Regions from separate parts of the Hymenobacter latericius genome, predicted to be linked through region 2. Evidence: riboswitches for the same ligand, from Rfam matches in the RefSeq annotation. Region 2 holds a riboswitch; the other holds the start of a gene.
The links. Region 2 has a riboswitch for S-adenosylmethionine ahead of OIS50_RS07275 (amino acid permease). Riboswitches for the same ligand answer to the same signal wherever they lie in the genome.
Positions count from the first base shown of each region.

Region 1: it holds a riboswitch for S-adenosylmethionine, as region 2 does, so the genes downstream of both, OIS50_RS11940 (O-acetylhomoserine aminocarboxypropyltransferase/cysteine synthase family protein) here and OIS50_RS07275 (amino acid permease) in region 2, are expected to answer to the same signal.

Region 1 is NZ_CP110136.1:2,672,184-2,683,374, forward strand. It holds gene OIS50_RS11905 (YceI family protein) at 20-568, opposite strand; gene OIS50_RS11910 (winged helix-turn-helix transcriptional regulator) at 716-1,054, shown strand; gene OIS50_RS11915 (SRPBCC family protein) at 1,095-2,093, shown strand; gene dxs (1-deoxy-D-xylulose-5-phosphate synthase) at 2,162-4,105, opposite strand; gene OIS50_RS11925 (lysylphosphatidylglycerol synthase transmembrane domain-containing protein) at 4,393-5,466, shown strand; gene OIS50_RS11930 (hypothetical protein) at 5,560-5,979, opposite strand; gene OIS50_RS11935 (LysM peptidoglycan-binding domain-containing protein) at 6,191-6,499, shown strand; SAM riboswitch class I at 6,739-6,848, shown strand; gene OIS50_RS11940 (O-acetylhomoserine aminocarboxypropyltransferase/cysteine synthase family protein) at 7,227-8,612, shown strand; gene OIS50_RS11945 (homoserine O-acetyltransferase family protein) at 8,845-9,879, shown strand; gene OIS50_RS11950 (homoserine dehydrogenase) at 9,857-11,122, shown strand; gene OIS50_RS11955 (alpha/beta hydrolase) at 11,159-11,191, opposite strand, start outside.
Region 2 is NZ_CP110136.1:1,635,279-1,646,469, forward strand. It holds gene OIS50_RS07275 (amino acid permease) at 1-1,453, opposite strand, end outside; SAM riboswitch class I at 1,817-1,909, opposite strand; gene OIS50_RS07280 (EcsC family protein) at 2,002-2,724, opposite strand; gene OIS50_RS07285 (nuclear transport factor 2 family protein) at 2,872-3,357, shown strand; gene OIS50_RS07290 (Gfo/Idh/MocA family protein) at 3,361-4,368, opposite strand; gene OIS50_RS07295 (M48 family metalloprotease) at 4,534-5,340, opposite strand; gene OIS50_RS07300 (DegT/DnrJ/EryC1/StrS family aminotransferase) at 5,404-6,549, opposite strand; gene OIS50_RS07305 (DUF6565 domain-containing protein) at 6,761-7,717, shown strand; gene OIS50_RS07310 (glycosyltransferase family 2 protein) at 7,768-8,685, opposite strand; gene OIS50_RS07315 (cell division ATP-binding protein FtsE) at 8,747-9,451, opposite strand; gene OIS50_RS07320 (fructose-6-phosphate aldolase) at 9,560-9,763, opposite strand; gene fsa (fructose-6-phosphate aldolase) at 9,864-10,520, opposite strand; RNA gene ffs (signal recognition particle sRNA small type) at 10,627-10,723, opposite strand; gene OIS50_RS07335 (PorT family protein) at 10,792-11,191, opposite strand, start outside.

The sequences.
Region 1 (11,191 bases), 1.0 Mb from region 2:
CCAGCCGCTGCCTAGGTGCTTAGGCGGCAACCTCAGCCGCTTGCTTGATAAGCTGTACGTTGGCAAACAGCTTTACCTCGTCGCCCACCACAATTGCACCGGCTTCGGTTACGGCGCTCCAGGTCAGGCCAAACTCTTTGCGGCTGATTTTACCCGTCAGCTCGAAACCGGCTTTGTGGTTGCCGTAGAAATCGGTGGCCGAACCGCCGTACTCCACGTCCAGCTCCACGGGGCGCGTTTCGCCCTTGATGGTGAGGTTGCCCAGTAGCTTGTACCGGTCGTCGGACAGTTTGCGGAGCGAAGTCGATTCGAACGTAAGCTGCGGATGGTTTTCGGCGTCGAAGAAATCGGCCGACTTCAGGTGCTGGTCGCGTTGCTCCTGGTTGGTATCGATGCTGGCGATGCTGGCGGCAAAACGCACTTTGCCCGTTCCGAAGTTGTCGTCCTGGGTTTCTACTTCGCCCTCAAATTGCTTGAATGAGCCCGTGACGGTAGAAATAACCAAGTGCTTGATTTTGAACTGAATTTCGGAGTGCGTGGGGTCGAGCACCCATTTGGTAGCAGCCATGGCAGAACAGTTGTTTGGGGCCGGAGCAGCCGGCCGGTGTTGCGTTGTTTGTTGATGCAAATATCAAAACTATGTACGTACATTTGTTTCAACTAACCTACAGGTAACCGGTTACTCCTAGGTTATCCATCATCAAACACCGCCGCCATGCCCACCGCCAAACCCTGCACCGACTACCTGCTGCCCCTGCGCGATGCGATGGACGTGCTGGGCGGCAAGTGGAAAATCCCGGTTATCATGCTGCTCTCGCTGCGCGAACGGCGCTTCAAGGAAATTCAGCGCGAATTGGGCGTAGCAGCCAAGGTGCTATCGAAAGAGCTGAAAGACCTGGAAAGCCACGAGCTGGTGCGGCGCAAGGTGTTTGATACCGTGCCCCTGGCCGTTGAGTACTCGCTTACCGACTACGGCCGCACGCTGGAGAAACTAATCGGCGAAATCCGCGACTGGGGCCTGCACCACCGCGAGCGGATACTCGAGCGCACCTAGGGCACGCACAGCTATATTTGGCCGACTATCCTTTTGCTCCATGCTGCAGATTTCCGGCCGCCACACTCCTAAACTGCTGGCGGTGCTTGCCGGCGTGGTATATGCCCTGGCCTTTCGGCTCGTATTCAACACGGGGCCCTTCGAGCGGTATGGCGGCCTGCTGATGGTGTCGTTTCTGGTAGCGGTGCCGTATGGTTTGGGCATGCTTACGGCGCATTACACCCCGCCCGGACGCGGTAGTGCCTGGCGCTACGTTTTTGCGCCCTGGATAGCCACCACGCTCTTTCTGGTTACGGCGTTTATCGCGCACCTGGAGGGCGCTATCTGCCTGATCATCATTCTGCCGCTGTTCTTCTTTGTTTCGTGGCTGGGTGCGCGGCTTTATGGCTGGCTCGAAAAGCGCCGCAACAACAAGCCCGACGATTACGTGCTGGTTTCGGCCGTGGCGCTGCTACCCCTGGTGGTGGCTTTGGCCGAAAGCCGTTTCGCCACCCCCGACAGCCTGAGGCGCGTGCAAAACGTGGTAGAAATAGCCGCCGCGCCCGCCGCGGTGTGGCCGCACATCGTGCGGGTGCCGCCCATCAGCGCCGCCGACCTAGGGCCCAGCCTCATCGACGACATCGGCTTTCCGCGCCCCGTAGAGGCTACCCTGACCCACGAAGGCATTGGCGGCGTGCGCCGCGCCACTTTTGAGCGCGGGGTGGAGTTCATCGAAACCGTGGATGAATGGGTGCCTTTGCAAAAGCTCTCCTTCAGCATCGAGCCCAACACGGCTACCATTCCGCCCACCACCTTTGATGAGCACGTGATTGTGGGCGGCCGCTTTTTTGACGTGTTGCGCGGCACCTACGAGTTGCAGCCGCTGCCCAACGGCCATACCAGGTTAGTACTCTACAGTCAGCAACGACTCAGCACCAACCTCAACCCCTACGCCGGGCTCTGGACGGATTACGTGATGAGCGAAATTCAGCGCCGCATTTTGCAAGTCGTAAAGCGACGCTGCGAGGCTCCACGGCGGCTCACTGCCCTGCAGCCCTAAAAATGACACCAACAAAAAAGCGCCAGCCGAAGCTGGCGCTTTTGTAAGAATAGCTTGCGCATGGGGGGTTACCGCAGCAGTTGCTGCGTTGCGGCAGCGGCCACTTTGTCCTGCATCTGGCGCACAGCCTGGGCAATGCCGGCTGCATCGTAGCCGCACTCCTTGTACAGCTCGTCCTGCGAGCCGTGCTCCACTACAAGGTCCGGAATACCTAGGCGCTTCACGGGTACGGCGTAACCGTGGTCGGCCATAAACTCCAGCACCGCCGAACCGAAGCCGCCCTGCAGGCAGCCATCTTCTACGGTTACAACAGCCTTGTACCGGCGCAAAACCTGGTGCAGCAATTCCTCGTCGAGCGGCTTGCAGAAGCGCATGTCGTAGTGGCCGGTGTCGAGGCCTTCGGCCAGAAGCTGCTGGGTGGCTTTTACAGCGTAGTTACCGATGTGCCCGATGCTTAGGATGGCCACATCGCCGGCGCCTTGGCGCACGGTACGGCCCGTGCCCACGGCAAGGCGCTGCAAGGGCTTGCGCCACTCCGGCATCACGCCCTCGCCGCGCGGGTAGCGGATGGTAAACGGCCCGGCGTTTTCGGGCAGCGTGGCGGTGTACATCAGGTTGCGCAGCTCCTCCTCGTTCATGGGCGAGGCCACCACCATGTTGGGCACGCAGCGCATGTAGGCCAGGTCGTAGGCGCCGTGGTGCGTGGCGCCATCGGCGCCGGCAAAACCAGCGCGGTCGAGGCAGAATACCACGTGCAGGTTCTGCAGGGCTACGTCGTGCACCACCTGGTCGTAGGCGCGCTGCATAAACGACGAGTAGATGTTGCAGAACGGCACCAGGCCCTGCGTGGCCAAACCGGCCGAAAACGTAACGGCGTGCTGCTCGGCAATGCCCACGTCGAAAGCGCGGTCGGGCATGGCCTTCATCATGATGTTGAGCGAGCAGCCCGAGGGCATGGCGGGCGTAACGCCCATTACCTTGGGGTTTTGCTCGGCCAGCTCCACCATGGTATGGCCAAATACATCCTGGTACTTGGGCGGCTGAGGCTTATCGGGCACCTTCTTGTAAATCTCGCCGGTAATCTTGTCGAACAAGCCCGGGGCGTGCCACAGCGTCTGGTCTTTTTCGGCCAGGGCGTAGCCTTTGCCCTTCACCGTTACGCAGTGCAGCAGCTTGGGGCCCGGAATGCTCTTCAGGTCGTTCAGCAGGGTAGCCAGATGCTGCACATCGTGGCCATCGACGGGGCCGAAGTAGCGGAACTTCAGCGCCTCAAACAGGTTGCTCTGCTTCAGCAAAGTAGCCTTCATGGCCGACTCCACCTTGCTAGCAATCTGCTGCGGGTTAGGCCCGAACTTCGAAAGCTTCCCCAACACGTTCCACAGCTCGTCGCGCACGCGGTTGTAGGTGCGCGAGGTGGTAATGTCAGTCAGGTATTCTTTGAGCGCGCCCACGTTGGGGTCGATGCTCATGCAGTTATCATTGAGGATAACCAGCAGGTTGGTATTCGTGACGCCGGCGTGGTTCAGGGCCTCGAAAGCCATGCCCGCCGTCATGGCGCCGTCGCCGATTACGGCTATGTGCTGCCGGTCGAACTCCTTCTTGTAGTCAGAAGCCACGGCCATACCCAGGGCCGCGCCGATGCTGGTGGAGCTGTGCCCCACGCCAAAGGCATCGTACTCGCTTTCGGAGCGTTTCGGAAAGCCCGACAGCCCGCCGTACTTACGGTTGGTATGAAACTGCGCGCGGCGCCCCGTCAGAATTTTGTGGCCGTACGCCTGGTGCCCCACGTCCCACACCAACTGGTCGTACGGGGTGTTGAACACGTAGTGCAGCGCCACGGTAAGCTCTACCACACCTAGGGAAGCCCCGAAGTGCCCGCCGTAGATCGAGACCGAATCGATGATAAACTGCCGTAGTTCTTGGCTTAGCTGAACCAGCTGGTCTTCGCGCAACTCTTTAAGGTCGGCAGGCGAGTTGATAGCCGCCAGCAGGGGTCCGGGTTCGACAATCATTGGTTTCGGTTACGGCAACGAGTGGGATGGTAGCGGCTAACCACCGTAGTGGCCAGTTTGTTGCGGCCACCCGTTAAGGTAGGCCGACATTAGCCGGCAAAGTTACGACATTTTCAGCCTGGCGGTTCGTAGCTTAACGTGCTGCCGCGGGGCCGGGGTTCCGGTTGAGGTGCATTGTACCTACATGCTTTGTGTTCCGGCTTTGCCCTCACCGGGGTTAGAATAATTTTAACGACCCCGCCTAGGTCAACTACGTATTTTTGCCTGACCACTACCCGCCTACTTGCATGACCACTCCCCAGCAGGACCGCCAGCTGCTCGAAAAATTATCGCCTTCGCGGATGCTGCTGCCGGTTGCTATTGGCCTCGGGGTAGTGGGCTTTATGTTCTGGCGCAGCTACCGCCCCGGCGACCTGGCCCCCCTGGCCGACGCCCGCCCGTTGTGGCTGCTGGTGGTGCTGGCCGTGCTATTTGTGCGCGATGTAGGCTATATGTACCGCATCCGGCATATTTCGGAGCGGCAGCTGTCGTGGCGGCAGAGCATCGATGTGATTATGATTTGGGAGCTGGCTTCGTGCGTGCTTCCATCGGCCGTGGGCGGTACCACGGTGGCTACGTTTATCATCAACAAAGAGGGCGTGCCCTTAGGTAAGTCGCTGGCCTACGTGATGGCAACAGCCATGCTCGATAACTTGTACTTTGTGGTGGTGGTGCCCTTTGTGCTGCTCCTGGCCGGCGACAGTCTTTACCCCACCGAGGTGCTCGAAAGCGGCTTTATTACCACGCTCAAAGTCGCGTTTTGGCTAAGCTACGTACTCACGTTTCTGTACTCCGGCCTGATGGCGTGGGCGCTACTTATCAACCCCCACGTGGTAAAGCGCCTGATTATGCGCCTGTTTTCGGTACGCGGGCTGCGCCGCTGGCGCCGCCGCGCCTGGCAGCACGGCACCGAGCTGGTGTGGGCCTCGGCGCAGCTGCGCGGCAACGGCTGGGCTTACTGGAGCCGCGCGGCCCTCTCCACGGCATTCGTCTGGACGGCCCGCTACCTCGTTATCGGCTGCCTGATTGCGGCTTTTGTGCCGGTAAGCTGGGCTACGTTTGGCGTCATCTTCGCCCGCAACCTGGTGTACAAAGTAGTGCTGCTGGTGGCTATTACGCCGGGCGGCGCGGGCTTTGCCGAGGGTGCCTTCCCGTTCTTCTTCCGCAGCTTCGCCGGCTCGGCAACCATGACGAATTTCATCCTGCTGCTCTACCGCATTGCTACCTATTACCTGTACCTCGTGCTGGGCTCCATCTTCCTGCCGCGCTGGGTCGGCCGGGTGTTTGGCAAAAAGGTGGCACACGAGGTCATGGCTTCCTGATTGGCAACCAATACCTAGGCAACAAACAATAAGCCCCGCGGCGTAACTGCCGCGGGGCTTATTGTTTTATCAGCAAGTGAGGCTGTTGAGCTATTACTCAGCTTCTAGCTGCAGCTCAGCCCCGTCGGCGCTGCGCAGCGTCAGGCGGTCGTCGGTAAGCGTTGCCACATCGAAGGTATTGGCCACGTTTCCGTTGTCGGGCGTCATGGTAATCTTCTTGTTGGCCTGATCGAAGGTGTACTTGCCGTTGATCGACTGCGTGGGCGAGGTCATGACGTACTGGCCATTGCCGAAGAAGCGGATTTCCTCCTGCTTTTGCTCGGAGGTCTGCTTCACTTTGTCGCCGGTAGCGTCTTCTTCGCGGCGGGTTTTCCACACTTTGCTATCGGTGCCGTAGAGCATGTTTTGCCCTTCTACCTTGCCTTCTTTGCTGCCGCAGGCATACATAACGAGGGTCATCAGCAGCAGGAGCGTGCCTAGGTAGTGGAGCGGTGTGTTAAATGCGCGTGTCATAAATGGGTGTCTGGAATGGGGATGGAACAGGGTTCGGCAACTGCGGCGCGGCCGAGTTGGCAAGCGCTGCGCCGTTACTTACGCACCCCCGCTGCAAAGGGTTAAGCGCGCAACTATCTGCTACCTAGCCCGTACACTTTAGCCGAGCCAATGGGTTGCTACCCAGCACCTGTTGCTCGCATCCGCACCCACTTACAAAGACCACACAACCATGGGACTGTTCGATTTCCTCAGCGATAAGGGCGAGAAAAAGCCCGTACAACCTACCCAACCCCAAAAGCCGGCCGGCGGCGCTACCGATTTCTTCGGCAACCAAGCGCAACCGCAGGCAGCCCAACCCGCCGCCGCCCAAGGCGAAACCTACACCGTAGTAAGCGGCGACTCGCTTTCGAAGATTGCCAAAAAGCACTACGGCGACGCCTCCAAGTGGCACCAGATTTACGATGCTAATAAGTCGACGATTGGCAGCAACCCCGACCATATTGAGGTAGGCCAGGTGCTGAAACTGCCCAAGATGTAGGCCTTATTTCTGCTTGATATTGCAACGCCTAGGTCCGACCCCTAGGCGTTTTTTTGTGTAAAATCACTGCCACACCTTATTAATAATCATCTTATAACCAATATTTTACTTCGAACCAAAGCGCAATTGGTTACATCTGACTTCTCGTCCTGAAAAAACTTTTCGCCAGATTTGCGTTTAATGCAACCGGTACTACCTTTGTGCCAGCCCGGCTTACGGCCCGGCGTTTTTTGAAGCATGGTTTATTCCGAAGCGGCGAGAGAACAGGCTCGATGACCCGCTGGCAACCACCAGCAACGCACAAGCTGGCAGGTGCCAAGTCCTGCCCCTACGAGGGGACAAATAAATAGCGTGCTATGGATACCTACCCGCACCCCTACAACACTCCTTCGCAGTTCCGCGCTACCGCGGCGCCCGCTACAACTATGCTTGTAGCCGCTCGCCCCGCTACCGCGACGATGATGCAGCCGCAGGCTATGCGCGCTGCCGAAACGGCGTGTTGTTGCTGTTGTTGGTAGTTGGCCCCGCGGGCGCTTAAAGCCTGCCCCTACCCTTCCCATTTCACATTCTGGCCGCCCGGCTTTTCGGCGGCATGTGGCTTCGCTGCACCCTAGGGTTTCACTTGGGCTGCTGCGGGCCACCACTTCGGCGCACGCGGCTTTGGGCTTGCTGTGGCCGGTTTCCCGCATCGATTTCGCAATCCACAACCCTCTTTCTCAGCATTATCATGTCTCAGCAGAACCTGCACTTCGAAACCCTGCAACTCCACGCCGGCCAGCAACCCGACCCCACCACGGGCGCCCGCGCAGTGCCGCTGTTTCAAACTACATCCTACGTATTCAAGAATGCTGAGCACGGCGCTAACCTGTTTGCGCTAAAGGAGTTCGGCAACATTTACACCCGCCTGATGAACCCTACCACCGACGTGTTTGAGCAGCGCGTGGCGGCGCTCGAAGGCGGCGTGGCAGCGCTGGCAACGGCCTCCGGCCAGGCGGCGCAGTTTATTGCCCTGAACAACATCCTGCAGGCCGGCGACAACTTCGTGTCGACTTCGTTTCTGTACGGGGGCACGTACAATCAATTCAAGGTGGCGTTCAAGCGCCTGGGTATTGAGGTGCGCTTTGCCGACGGCGACAACCCCGAGAGCTTCGAGCGGCTGATCGACGAGAACACCAAGGCGCTGTACCTCGAAACCATCGGCAACCCGGGCTTCAACATTCCGGATTTTGAAGCCATTGCGGCCATTGCCAACAAGCACGACATTCCGCTGATTGTGGATAACACCTTCGGCGCGGGTGGTTACCTGTTCCGCCCCCTGGAGCACGGCGCGCACATTGTAGTAGAATCGGCTACGAAATGGATTGGCGGCCACGGCACCTCCATCGGCGGCGTAATCGTGGATGGCGGCAAGTACGACTTCGGCAACGGCAAATTTCCGCAGTTTACCGAGCCAAGCGAAGGCTACCACGGCCTGGTATTCAATGATGTGTTCGGCAAAAACGGCCCCTTCGGCAACATTGCTTTCATCATCCGGGCCCGGGTAGAAGGCCTGCGCGACTTCGGCCCCTCGCAGAGCCCCTTCAACGCCTGGCAGCTGCTTATCGGCCTCGAAACGCTGAGCCTGCGCGTAGACCGCACCGTGGAAAACGCCCAGAAAATTGCCGAGTGGCTGGAGCAGCACCCGCAGGTAGAGGCCGTGAACTACCCCGGCCTCAAGAGCAGCCCCTACCACCAGCTGGCCACCAAATACCTGAAGCGCGGCTTCGGCGGTGTGCTCACCTTCGCTATTAAAGGCTCGAAGGAAACGGCCACGCAGTTTATCGACAACCTGCAGCTCATCAGCCACCTGGCCAACGTGGGCGACGCCAAAACGCTCATCATTCAGCCTTCGGCCACCACGCACCAGCAGCTTTCCGACGAGGAGCAGCGCGCCGCTGGCGTAACGCCCACGCTGCTGCGCCTGTCGCTGGGCCTGGAGCACATCGACGACATCAAGGCCGATTTGCAGCGCGCTTTTGACGCAGTGCAGAACGCGGCGCCGCTGAGCAACACCGAGGATAACGCTATCCTACTCGAACAACAAGCCGAGCACCCCGCCACGCTGGAAGTATAAAGGGAGGGAAAACTGAGGAAGCCCGCTTCTGCCATGGGGCAGGGCTTCCCTTCCAGCATTGGCACCTAGGCGAAGCGCTTCGGGAGAAAGTGCTTCGCCGCCGCTTCGGCTCCTTTGCTTTCCGGCCCCTTCTTCTGCTCGAGGGGGCCGGGAGCAAAGCATTTCTGACCGCTGCAGCCGCGGGCTGCGGTGTTTTACCACTCCTTTCAGCCTTACCCGAAAGGACCCCGCTATGAGCGAACAACAAACGCTAACCTTGGCCCAACCGCTGCCGCTGGAGTGCGGCGGCGAGCTGGCCGGCGTACAAATTGCCTACCACACTTACGGCACCCTGAGCCCCGCGCGCGACAACGTATTGTGGGTGTGCCACGCCCTCACGGCCAACGCCGATGTGCCGAGCTGGTGGCCCGGCCTGGTGGGCCCCGGCCACTACTACGACCCGGCCGAGTGGTTTATCGTGTGCGCCAACGTGCTGGGCTCGTGCTACGGCACCACGGGCCCTACCTCGCCGGTGCCGCCGCTGGGCCGGCCGCTGTACCAGGCTTTTCCGCGCCTTACGGTGCGCGACCTGGTTGCCGCCCACGAGCAACTGCGCCAGCACCTAGGGCTGGCGAAAATTCATACCGTTATCGGCGGCTCGCTGGGTGGGCAGCAGGCGTTGGAGTGGGCCATTGCGCAACCCAAACTGTTCGAACACCTGGTGCTGCTGGCTACCAACGCGCGGCACTCGCCCTGGGGCATTGCCTTTAATGAGGCGCAGCGGCTGGCCATTCAGGCCGATTGTACCTACCAGGGCGGCGGACCCGAGGGCGGCGTGGCCGGGTTGCGGGCGGCCCGGGCCGTGGCCCTGCTCAGCTACCGCAGCTACGATGCCTACGGCCGCACCCAGGCCGAGCCCGACGAGGACGCCCTACCGGCTTTTCACCGGGCCAGCTCCTATCAGCAGTATCAGGGCGACAAGCTCACGGCGCGCTTCAACGCCTACAGCTACGTTACGCTGTCGCACATCATGGATTCGCACAACGTGGGGCGCGGGCGCGGTGGGCTGGAGGCCGCGCTGCGGCAGGTGCAGGCCCGCACGCTGGTGCTGGGCATTTCGTCGGATGTGCTGTTTCCGCCGGCCGAGCAGCAGTTTATTGCCCGCCACGTACCCGGCGCCATGTACGCCGAAATGGATTCGCCCTACGGCCACGACGGTTTCCTGATCGAAACCGCGCAAATCACGCATTTTCTCGAACGATTCTATGTCCAAACCTTCGTCCACTAACCCCCGCACCCGCATTGGGCTGATTGGTTTCGGCTGCGTTGGGCAAGGGCTGTTCGACATTCTGGAGCGCCACCCCGAGGCCGGTTTTGCGGTAGCGCGCATCGCCGTGAAGAACCCCACCAAGCTGCGCCCGCTGCCGGCCAGCCGCTTCGAGTTTCAGGCCGAGGCGCTGCTGCACGACGCGGAGCTCGATATTCTGGTTGAAGTTATCGACGATGCGGCCGAGGCTTTCCGATTGGTGAGCGAAGCGCTGCGCCTAGGTCGGCGGGTGGTTACGGCCAATAAGGCCATGGTGGCCCGGCACCTGCCCGAGCTGCTGCAGCTGCAGCGCCAGTTTGGCGGCACGCTGCTCTACGAAGCCGCCGTATGCGGCAGCATTCCGGTCGTTCGCACCCTCGACAGCTACTTCGGCCAGGAGCCGCTGCGCTCGGTAAGCGGCATCTTCAACGGCTCCTCCAACTACGTGCTCACGCGCATGACGGAAGGCGGCTCCGACTACGCCGAAGCTTTGGCCGAAGCCCAGGCGCAAGGTTTTGCCGAAACCGACCCCACGCTCGATATGGCCGCTTTCGACCCTAGGTCGAAAGCGGTGATACTGGCCGCCCACGCCTACGGCCTGCTGCTGAACCCTGACGACGTACTGAACCTGGGCATCGAGAACATTTCGTTGGCCGACATTCGCTACGCCGCCGAGCGCGGGCAGAAGATTAAGGTAGTAGCCAGCCTGCAGCCCTTGCCCGGCGGTGGCGCTACCGTGTTCGTAACGCCGCAGCTGGTTTCGGCCGATTCGCCGCTGTACGCCGTGGAGCGCGAGTTCAACGGCGTGGTGGTGGAGGCTGAGTTTGCCGGCCAGCACTTTTTGCGCGGCCGCGGCGCCGGCGGCCACCCCACCGGCTCGGCCGTGCTAGCCGACCTGGTAGCCCTGCGCAACGACTTCCGCTATCAGTATGATAAGCTTAGCGACACAGCAGGTGCTGCAGAAACACCTGATTTGGAGCTGGAAGTATACCTACGCAACGCTCCCGAAGAGCTGCAGAAAATCCTAGGTATTGCTAAGGAATCAGGCGAGACCATTACGGCTGCTCCAGCTTCGGAGGGCACCCTAGGTTATATCAGCCTGAATAAGCTGCACAAGCACCGCGACGCGCTACGGGCCGCCGGCACTTTCGTGGCCCGAACAGGCAGAACCCGGCAAGCCGTTGCTCAGCCAAGGCAATTAGCTAGCGAGCTTCTCGCTGAGTAATTGAACGGGCCGCCCACCTAGGTGGCCCGTTTTGTTTTACTGCAAAATGATGGTGAGGCCCTGCAGCCC
Region 2 (11,191 bases):
CGGCGGTTTTTACCAGCTGACCCTGGCCCAGCTTGCTGTTCTTTTTGCCGTACAGGAAGTAAATAACCAAGCCGATGGCCAGCCACACGAACAGGCGTATCCAGGTGTCCTGGGGCAGCGAGAACATCATCACCAGGCAGGTAACGATGCCCAGGATGGGCACCACCGGTACCCACGGCGTACGGAAGGCCCGCGGGGCGTTGGGCTCGCGCTTGCGCATAATCAGCACGCCCACGCACACCATCACGAAGGCCAGCAGCGTACCGATGCTGCACATTTCGCCCACTACCCGGATGGGCACAAAGCCGGCGAACAGGCTAATGAACAAGCCCAGCAGCAGGCTCGACTTCAGCGGCGTCTGGAACTTGGGGTGAATCTGCGAGAAGACTTGGGGCAGCAGCCCGTCGCGCGACATGGAGAAGAACACGCGCGACTGGCCCAGCAAATCAACCAGGATTACCGAGGTGTAGCCGATGAGGATGGCCCCGATGATGGCCGTGCTCAGCCAGCCGTAGGGCGTTTTTTCGATGGCAATGGCCACCGGCGCGGCGCTGTCTTTGAACTCGGTGTAGTTGGCGAGGCCCGTCATGACGTAGCCGAAGAGCACGAACAACACGGTGCACACCAGCAGCGAGCCGATGATGCCGATGGGCATGTTGCGCTGCGGATTTTTGGCCTCCTGCGCCATGGTAGCCACGATATCGAAGCCGATGAACACGAAGAACACCACGCCCGCGCCGCGCAAGATGCCGCTCCAGCCAAACTCGCCGAAGGTACCCGTGTTTTCGGGGATGTACGGCTGGTAGTTGCTGGGGTCGATGTACTGCCAACCCAGGGCAATAAACACCAGCACCACCGACACTTTGAGGGCCACCACGATGGCGTTGAACCACGCCGAACCTTGCGTGCCGCGCACGATAATGGCCGTAATGGCCAGCACGATCAGCACGGCCGGCAGGTTTATCAGCCCGCTTACGGTGCTGCCGTCGGCCAGCGTAGCCGTTTCCCACGGCGACATCATCAGCTGCGGGGGCAGGTGGATGTCGTACTTGCTCAGGAACTTGCCTAGGTAGTTCGACCAGCTGATTGCCACGGTAGCGGCGCCCACCGAGTACTCCAGCACCAAATCCCAGCCGATAATCCAGGCAAACAGTTCGCCCATGGTGGCGTAGGAATACGTGTAGGCCGAGCCGGCCACCGGCACCATGGAGGCAAACTCGGCGTAGCACAAGGCCGAAAACGCGCAGCCCACCGCGGCCACGATAAACGAGAGCGTAATAGCCGGGCCGGTGTGGTTGGCGGCGGCAATGCCCGTGAGCGAAAACAGGCCCGCCCCGATGATTACCCCTACCCCAATGGCAATAAGGTTGAACGGCCCCAGGCTACGCTTAAGCGTGTGCGTACCGCTCTCGGCGGCCTCTTGCCGCAGCAGCTCCAATGATTTTTTAAGCATACAAAAATGGGTACACGGGCTAGCGCCCGTGCGAACGAAAAAGCGCCCTGGCACCCGCCGCGCGCCTGCGCGGGGCAGGCTAAGCGGGCAGCCAACAGGCTTACGATGAAAAGATTACCAAAAAGGTTGGGCGTGGCTTGGGCCAGGCCCTAGGTGGCGGCGCTTGCCCGGGGCAGCGGGAGCGTGCCGCAGCACCACTCCCCGGGCAGCCCGGCTATGCGGCGCCTGTTGGCCTCAACAACAACAACCCACAGCACACGCGGGTGCATGCGCGGCCGTAGCGGCGCTGGCAAACAAGCGGTGTGCGGATGCACGATGGAAACCGGAAACGGGAAAGTGGCAGGTAAAGCCCACAGCTACTTGTTTTTATATGGTCAGGAATTGGCACCGTTCCGGATGATCCGGAGGGTTGCCGGCGCTTCAGGGAGCCTGTCTCTCCACGCCTCTGTATAAAAACAATCCTTCAGAGTAAAGAATTGATGCCGCAAAGGTAGCCCGCAATCCGCGGATTGTGCAAACCAGCCGCTGGCCTAGGTGCCGTGGCGGGCTTACGAGGCCGGCAACAAGCGCATGCGGTAGCAGTTCATGGCGGTTTCGCCGAGCTGCTCGAGCAGGCGGTAGTTGGCCACCAGCCCCACGGCCGCCCCCACCACGGGCAACAGTTGGGCCAGCTTGGCCAGGTCGATGTAGTCGCGGTACTCCTGCTGAAACGTGCGCCAGTCGAAGGTGTTTACATCGGTGGGCAGGGTTTGGCGGTAGGCCTCCCAGTTGGCCAGCCGCTGGTACACCTCGTTGCGCGTTTGCTGGCTGCTGAAGGCCAGCTGAAATACGTGCAGCAGATAGAGGCGCTCTTTGTAATCGTGCACGTTGTAGCCGTAGAGCGCGGCCACATCGAAAAGCAGCTTCAGCTTGATGCCGAGCAGCAACGGGAAGTCGGCCAAGCTCAGCAAAAACCCGCCCGCTCCGGTAACGGCGCCTTCGGCCGCGGCCGTGTTGCGGTAATACTTGATGCGCGTACGCACGGCGGCTTCGCGCTCGGCCAAAGCAGCCTGCAGCAAGGGCTGGCGCGTGGTGTGCATCGACCCGAACAACACCCCGCGCACCATTTGCTTGATGGCCGAGGTAAGGGCCTTGTGCACCCGCTCGGGCAACAGGGCGTTCAGGCGGGTTTGTACGTGGCGCGCAAAGCGGTTTAGCGTCGAGGGCGGCCGCTGCATGCGCTGTTGCCAGGCCCGGAGCTCGTGGTAGGCTTGCTGTTCGTGGGGCGTCATGGAGGAGGGCGGGGCCTAGGTGAATGAAAGCCAAGTACGCAGCCAGAGCGGCGCAGGGTACGCACGCCGGCACCCGGCCCGCTGGTTCGCCGATTTAGCCGTTTATTAGCGGGCCGCTTTCAAGATACCACTCCTACTTTCAGCTTAATGAAACCCGCTTTACTTTGCTTGCTGCTGTTGTTGGGGGCTCCGGCCGTACACGCCCAAAAACGCCCCGTTAAGCGGCCCGCGCCTGCTGCCCGGCCGGCTCAGCCCGTGGTACCGGCTCCCGCCCCGGAGCCAGCGCCCGCACCGGCGCTTTCGGAGGCCGAGCAAGTGGTGCAACGGCAGCTGGACGCCTACAACGCCCGCAACCTCGATGCTTTTGCCGCTACCTACCACGAGCAGGTAGAGCTGCTTACGTTTCCGGCCACGCTACGCTCCAAGGGCGTTGCCAAACTGCGCGAGGGCTACGGCCAGTTTTTCGCCCAAACCCCTGACCTGCATTGCCAGATTATGCACCGCACGGTGCTGGGCAACAAGGTTATCGACCACGAGCGGGTAACGGGCCTGCCCAACGGCCAGGTGCTGGAGGCCGTGGCCATTTACGAAGTAGAGAACGGCCTGATCCGGCGCGTCACGTTTGTGCAGTAGGCCTTACTTCAGGCTGTAAATCCGTTCGATTATCTCCACCACCTTCAGGCCTTCGTGGGCATTGGTGGTGGCCACGGTGCGGTGCTGTAAGGTATCAATCACGTTCTCGATGAGGTGCACGTGGTTGGCGGCGCTGCCCTGGTAGGCGCCGTAGTCGTTGGCGGGGTTGGTGCGGGCCAGCGCGGGCAGTTGGTAGTTGCGGATGTGGCAGTACTCCACCTTATCCATGTACTGGCCGGCGATGCGCAGGCTGCCGTGCTCGGCCACCACCGTAATGGAGCTTTCGAGGTTACGATCCCACACGCTGGTGCTGTACTGCAGGGTGCCGCTGCCGCCGCGCTCCAGATCGAAGGTAACCAGGCCCGAGTCCTCGAACTCGGTGAGGCCCTGATGGTTGAAGTTGCGAAACCGGGCCGCGAGGTTGGTGATGTCGCCGAATACCCAGTACAGCAAATCGACGAAGTGGCTGAACTGCGTGAACAGCGTGCCGCCATCGTGGGCCTGCGTGCCGTGCCAGGAGCCGGGGCGGTAGTAGCGCGCATCGCGGTTCCAGAAGCAATTGATTTGCACCAGGTACACTTGCCCTAGGTGGCCCGCGTCGTACACCTGCTTAAGCCAGGCCGCAGGCGGCGAGTAGCGGTTCTGCATCACGCCAAACACCAGCCGGTTGGTTTGCTGCGCGGTTTGCACAATGGCCTCGGCATCGGCGCGGTGCAGGGCCATGGGTTTTTCGACAACTACATGCAGGCCTTGCCGCAGGGCCCGCGTGGCCTGCTCGGCGTGCAGGTAATTAGGCGTGGCTACCGTCAGCACATCGGCTGCAGGGCCTTGGCCTAGGTACTCATCGAGCGAAGTAAAGAGTGGCACCCCCGGAAACTCCGTCTGCAGCCCAGCCCGCAACGCCGGGTTCCTATCGATAAGAGCTACCAAACGCGCCGCGGGGTTGCGCGCTACCAAGGCGGCGTGGCGCCGCCCAATGTGGCCCACGCCACAGATTACAAAACGAACCACTGGCAGCGCAGCCGCGCCCATTCCGGTAGCAGAGGTACTTGCTGAAAACACACCGCAAGCTCCGAAAAAAGCGGATTCCGCAAGCCTTGTTCATCGTTTGATAAACAATAAAGCGCTCCGCTGCAGCCGCAACGGAGCGCTTTCGCTGAAACGCGCGAACCGAACTTATAGAATACGCTTCAGCTCCTCGAAGTTGCCGTTGGCCACCGAGCGGTTGGTGCAGCCTAGCTGCCGGGCGCTGTTCTGGATGCTCGTAACGCGCGAGCCGGGGTTGGGGTGCGTGCTCAGGAACTCGGGCGAGCGGGCACCGCCTTGCTTTTCGGCCTTGATGAAGAAGCCGGCCGCCCCGTCGCAGGCGTAGTAGCGCGTGCCGTTGAGGTACACGGTAGAGTACTTGTCGGCCTCTTGCTCGAAAGTGCGGCTGAACTTGAGCTGGCCCAGGCCGGCGGCAATTTGGGTGAGCATGTTGGGGTTTTTGCCCAGCACCACGCCCATCAGCAGGCTGATGCCGTACTGGCGCTGCAGCAGCTGGGTGCTGTGGCGGCGGTCGGCGTGGGCAATTTCGTGGCCGATTACCCCGGCCAGCTGGCTTTCGTTGTCGAGGAACTTGATCAGGCCCGTAAACACGTAGATGTGGCCGCCGGGGGTGGCAAACGCGTTTTGCATCTGGTCGTCTTTAATGATCTTGACGTCCCAGGCAAACTGGTTGCGGTACTTGATGTTGCCGTTGTCGAGCACGCGCTTCACCACGCCATCGAGCAGCTGGTAGGCGCGGGCGTTGCCGCTGCGCGAAAGCAGCTGGCCCTTGGCCTGGTACAGCGAGTCGGTTTGGTGGGCTACCTGGGCGCCCAGGGCAATGTCCTGATCGACGGAGAAAATATTGAAGCCTTGGTGGGGCTTGTTGATAGCAGCAGTGGTGAGGCCGGCTAGTGCCGTGAGGCCCGCCAGCAGGCCAAGAAAGGAGCGGGTCATGAGCGTAGTATTCGGGTTGATGACAACTTGTACGGGCGCAAGAAAAAACAGTGCCAGTTGCACCTAGGCCTGGGCCCAGGCCTGCACCGCCGCGCTTACGTAGCGCACCTGCTCGGGCGTGAGCGTGGGGTGGATGGGCAGCGAAAGCACCGTGGCGCACAGTTGCTCGGCCACGGGAAACGCGCCCGGCCCGTGCCCTAGGTACTGGTAAGCCGGCTGCAGATGCAGGGGCACCGGGTAATACACCACCGAGGGCACGCCGTGCTGCCGCAAGTGCTGCTGCAGTGCGTCGCGCCGGGCTGGGTTTTCGAGCCGGATGGTGTACTGATGAAACACGTGCGTGCTGCCGGATTGCCGGGCGGGTACCTGCAGGCCGGCCAGGCCGGCCAAGGCCGCGTCGTACGCGGTTGCCACGCGCTGGCGGGCGGCCGTCCAGGGGCCTAGGTGCGGCAACTTCGCGCGCAGCACGGCAGCCTGCAGGGTATCCAGGCGCGAGTTAAGGCCGATGCGGTGGTGCACGTATTTCTGGCCGCGGCGCTGGCCGTGGTTAGCCAGCTCGTAGAGCTGCGCGGCGCGGGTGGCATCGGCGGTGAGCAGGGCGCCGCCGTCGCCCATGGCCCCTAGGTTTTTGGAGGGGAAAAACGACGTAGTGCCCACCTCTCCTACCGTGCCTGCCGGGGCGCGGCGGCCGTCGGGCAGCTGCCAGGTGGCCCCAATGGCCTGGGCGTTGTCTTCGATGAGGGCGAGGCCGTGCTGGCGGCAAAGCTGCTGCAAGGCGTTCAGGTCGGCGCACTGGCCGTAGAGGTGCACGGCCATAACGGCCCGGGTGCGCGGGGTAATGGCGGCTGCGGCGGCAGCGGCGTCGAGCGTAAAGGTGTCGGGCAGCACATCAGCCAGCACCGGTTTCAGGCCCAGCACCGCTACTGCTTCGGCCGAGGCCACGTAGGTAAACGCGGGCACGATTACTTCGTCGCCGGGGTGCAGGCCCAGGCTCATCAGGGCCAGCTGCAGGGCATCGGTGCCGTTGGCGCAGGGTACCACGTGTGCGCCGCCCAGGTAAGCGCCCAGCTCGTCGGCAAACAGCTGCACTTCGGTGCCCTGAATAAAGTCGCCGGCCTGCATCACGCGGTGCAGGGCCGCATCCAGCTCAGCCTGAATGGGAGCGTGCTGCGCCGGCAAATCGAGCAGCCGAATGGGTACGGGAGGCAAAACAGAATGCAAGGGAACCGGCAAAACAGCGCTGAAAAGCCGAAATATAGCGCAGCTGCGGAGTTTGAATAGGATGCGCGGCTTCGAAAAACGGCCGGCGCAGCTATCCTCAGCGGCAAACATGCGTAACCTACTATGTAACGCTTGCGTTAAGCGGGCCAAGATAGCCGCTGCCGCAAGCGGCTTCCTTCCCACCAAACGTCTGATCATCATGCTTAAGAAAACCATTTCCACGCATGCCCTGGCCCTGCTGTTGCTGGGCGGCGGCATTGCTTTCAGCCAAGCCAGCTGCAACCGCGCCGAGCGCCAGGAAGCCGCCAACGAAACGGCCGCTGCCACCAACGATGCCTACAACGACTTTAAAACGTTTGTAGCCAATACCGAGGCCCGCGCCGACAGCATGGGCGACATCACCGAAGCCGAGTACAACGAAGAAAGCACTCAGCTGAAAAGCGACTACGACAGCAAAGTTGCCGCCGCCGAGGCCGACATGGCCACCTGGGACGACGCCCGCAAAACGGAGTACGAGCAGCTGAAAACCCGCTACAACACGGCCTACACCCGCCGCGAAGAAACGTACCGCAACCGCGGCGCCGTGGCTATGAACACCACCACGGGCGGCAGCTCGGCCAGTGGCAGCAGCTCGATGAACGCCACCTCGGGCGCCGGGGCTATGGGCAAATACTACAAGCCCAGCAACCTCGCCGGTAGCCTCACCGCTGCCAACGCGCGCCAAACCTACGAGAACTTCATTCAGATGGTGAAGCAGAACGAGGACCGCTACGACATCAACGACTGGCGCAACATCAACGCTGAGTGGCGTGCCCTCGACCAAAAGTACGAGCAGATTAAGGGCGACGTAAGCACCGGCGACAAGGCCGAAATTGCCAAGGAAAAGCTGAAGTACGCCGCCTTTAAGTCGTACGACAAAGCCGAAACCCGCGTATCGCAGGGCGCCGACCTGGCTACCGGCAAGCGCGAAGAGGCCGCTGCCAAAGGCTCGGGCGTACGCCTGGAGCAATCGGCCCGCAACGCCGGCTCCGATGCCAAAGAAGTAGGCAAAGACGCCGCCGAAACCGGCAAGAACGTAGGCCAGAAGGTAGGCGGTGCCGTGAAGGGCGCCTACAAGGAAGTGAAGTCGGAAGTAAAAAACACCGACAACGACTAAGCAACTGCCTTACTACCCCACTGCCTATTGCACGAAAAAGCCGACCTGTCCTAGGTCGGCTTTTTGTTTTCGGGGGGGCGTTGCCATGCCTGCAGCAACCACAGCAGCTTCAGCAGATCGAGGCTGCGCAAATCGGGGCGCGGGCCCAGCACCCGGTGCCGGAGCCACGGCTGCGCCACGGCCAGCGCCCGGGCTGCTACGCCGGCCAGCCCTAGGTGCCGCAGGCGCAGCGCGGTGCTCAGCAGGCGGGTATCGGCGCCGAGGCCGCTGGCGCGGTAGAGCTGCAGCAGGTTGCGCACGGCCGCCTGGCTTTTTGCCAGAAACTCCTCGGCCGGCTCAAGCACGGCGTGCTCCACGGGGTTGGGCAAGTGGTGAACGGGCACGCCCTGCTGGCGTAGCTGCCAGCCCAGCTTGGTATCCTCGTGGCCGTACTGCGTCAGGGTTTCATCAAGCGGAAACTGCCGGAACACGGCCGCGCTAATCAGCACGTTTTTGAGGTTGAACTGCGCGTAGGGCGCTTGCTGACGCTCGGCGGCGGGGCGGGCCTCGCGGGTGCGGCCGTAGTGCCAGCGCAGGTGCTGGCGCATGTTGGCCGGAGGCGTTTCGGAGTATACCGAACCACCAACGATTACCGGCGCTGTATGCTGCGCGGCAGCGTAGCGCGCCAAAAAGTCGGGGCTGGTAATGCGTGTGTTGTTATCGAGCAGCAGCAGCCACGGGTGGCTGGCCGCGGCAGCCAGGCGGTTGCGAATGGCCGCGCGCCCTAGGTTGCGCGGCAGCTCGTGGTAGCGCACACCGGGCCAGTCAGCTATTTCGCGGTTCAGTTTTCTAAATGCTTCCGCAGAGGCATCGTCGAAGCACAGCAGCTCGAGGGGGCCGGGCCAGGTGGCAGCCTGGTTTACCAGTGCCTGCACCAGCGCCCGCACATCGCAGTTGTACACCGGAATGAGAACCGACAGGCCGGGCATGGCAGCAGGTGGCTGAGCGTGAGGCAGCAAAACAGACCTAGGTAGCAGCGCGCCCGGGCGGCTAAAGCCAGGTACTTACCCGCAGGTCGTCGTTGGTGATGACGCGCAGCTTGCCTTCCTCGCAGCGAAACACGCGCTTGGGGTAGCGCCGAATGAGCTCGTAGTTGTGCGTAGCCATCAGTACGGCCGTGCCGGCGTTGTTGATTTCCATAAACAGCCGCATGATGCCGTCGGTCACGTCGGGGTCGAGGTTGCCGGTGGGCTCGTCGGCCAGCAGTAGCATCGGCTCGTTGAGCAGGGCGCGGGCAATTACCACGCGCTGCTGCTCGCCGCCCGAGAGCTGGTGGGGCATTTTGCCGGTTACGCCCGTCAGGCCCACGCGCATGAGCACATCCTGCACGCGCTGCTTCATTTTGGCTTTGTCGCGCCAACCGGTGGCCTGCAGCACAAACAGCAGGTTTTGGGCCACGGTGCGGTCGTAGAGCAGCTGAAAGTCCTGAAACACGATGCCCAGCTTGCGCCGCAGGTAGGGCACTTTTTCGGGCGCCAGGTTGCGCAGCGAGTAGCCCACCACGGTTCCCATGCCCTCGTGCAGGGGCAAATCGGCGTACAGGGTTTTCAGCAACGAGCTTTTGCCCGAGCCGGTACGGCCCACCAGATAAGCAAACTCGCCCTTACCCAGCTCAAACGATACGTTCTGCAGCACGGTGTTCACGTCCTGCATAATGTATGCGTCGCGAAGCTCAATAACGGCGGCGTTGTCCATGGGGGCGTTGAATAGCGGCTGTTGCGGGTCCTGTGCGAAGGTTATGCGTTTGGGCACCTAGGGCCGGGCTCAAGGAAAAAGGACTAACTGGTTACCCCAGCAATTGTGCTACAGGTTGAGCGGCTGCAGCTTACCAAACTCGAGCTGCTCAATTACGGCGGCCAGTTCGGTTTCCTTTCCTTCCAGGCCGTAGCGGTGCAGGTCTTTCAGGGGGCGGTCGGCGCGGAAATAGGCAATCAGCACGAACTCGTTGTCGCGCAGCTGAATGTAATCCGGAATCTTGGCCTTGCCTTTGACTTTGATGATGTACACCGCTTTTTCAATTATGAATTATGAATTATGAATTATGAATTGGCCGTTGGGGCCGTGCATAATTCATAATTCATAATTCTCAATTCATAATTCCCACTCCTTACGCGTTTACGCGCTTGTGGTCGGCCAGGAAGGTAGCCAGGCCTTTGTCGGTGAGGGGGTGGTTCAGCAGGCCCGTAATTACGTTGAGCGGGCAAGTAACCACGTCAGCCCCGATTTCGGCGCACTGAATCAGGTGCGGCACGTGGCGCAGCGAAGCGGCCAGTACTTGCGTGGGGTAGCCGTAGTTGCCGAAAATCTGCACGATTTGCTCAATCAGCTGCAGGCCATCGTGGCCGATATCGTCGAGGCGGCCGACGAAGGGCGACACGTAGGTGGCACCGGCTTTGGCCGCCAGCAGCGCCTGGCCAGCCGAGAAAATCAGTGTGCAGTTGGTTTTGATGCCGTTTTCGGAGAAGTGCTTGATGGCCTTCACGCCTTCGCGGATCATGGGCACTTTCACCACAATGTTGGGGTGCAGCTCGGCCAGGGCCTCGCCTTCGCGCACAATCTCGTCGTAGGTGGTGCCAATTACTTCCGCCGACACGTCGCCGTCCACCAGCTCGCAAATGCGCTTGTAGTGCGCCATTACGTTGTCGTGGCCGCCGATGCCTTCTTTTGCCATCAGCGAGGGGTTGGTGGTAACGCCGTCGAGCACGCCCAGCTCCACAGCTTCCTGAATGTCCTTCAGGTTGGCGGTATCAATGAAAAACTTCATCCGAAAAAGCTTAAAGCCCTAAAAACAAAAGATGCCCCAAAGCTAACCGTTTGTTGGCGGCGAAGGAAACGAACCTTCGCCTCGGCTAGTTGGGGCAGGCACAAAAAAAAAAGCGAACCAGTATCGCACCGCTCAACCACCTACCCTTGCTACCTTCCGGTCCTGGGGGAGTTCAGCAGGAGCTGGTCGTACTGATTCGCCGTTGCAAAGGTAACACAGCGGGCCGCGCAATTGCAAGCCCGGCTGCGTTTTTTCTGCTTTTGTGCGGTTTTCAGGGCTTAAAGGGAAGCAGCCGCAAGGCCATACCAAAGCTCAACTGGCTCACGTAGTGCACAAAGCCGTACTCGCGCTCATCCAGGTTTATTTCGGTAGCGGCTTTGGTAAGGCCGCGTTCGTAGCGCGCGGTAAGCAGCACGCGGCCTGCATCGTAGCCCACGCCGGCCTGCAGGGCAAAGCCATGCCGGCGCATGCTGTGGTTGATGCTGCTCACAATGCGCGTTTCGTAATCCTGCTCCGCGCGCTCGTAGCCGGTAGGAATGCGCACGGCAAAGGCGGCCCCGCCCAACAAGCGCACGCGCTTGCCCAAGCGGTATCCTACCGGCAAGGCCACGTTGAGCCGCTGCCAATCCTGCGCCGACGACATCGTCCAGAAATCATCGGAGTTGGGCTGC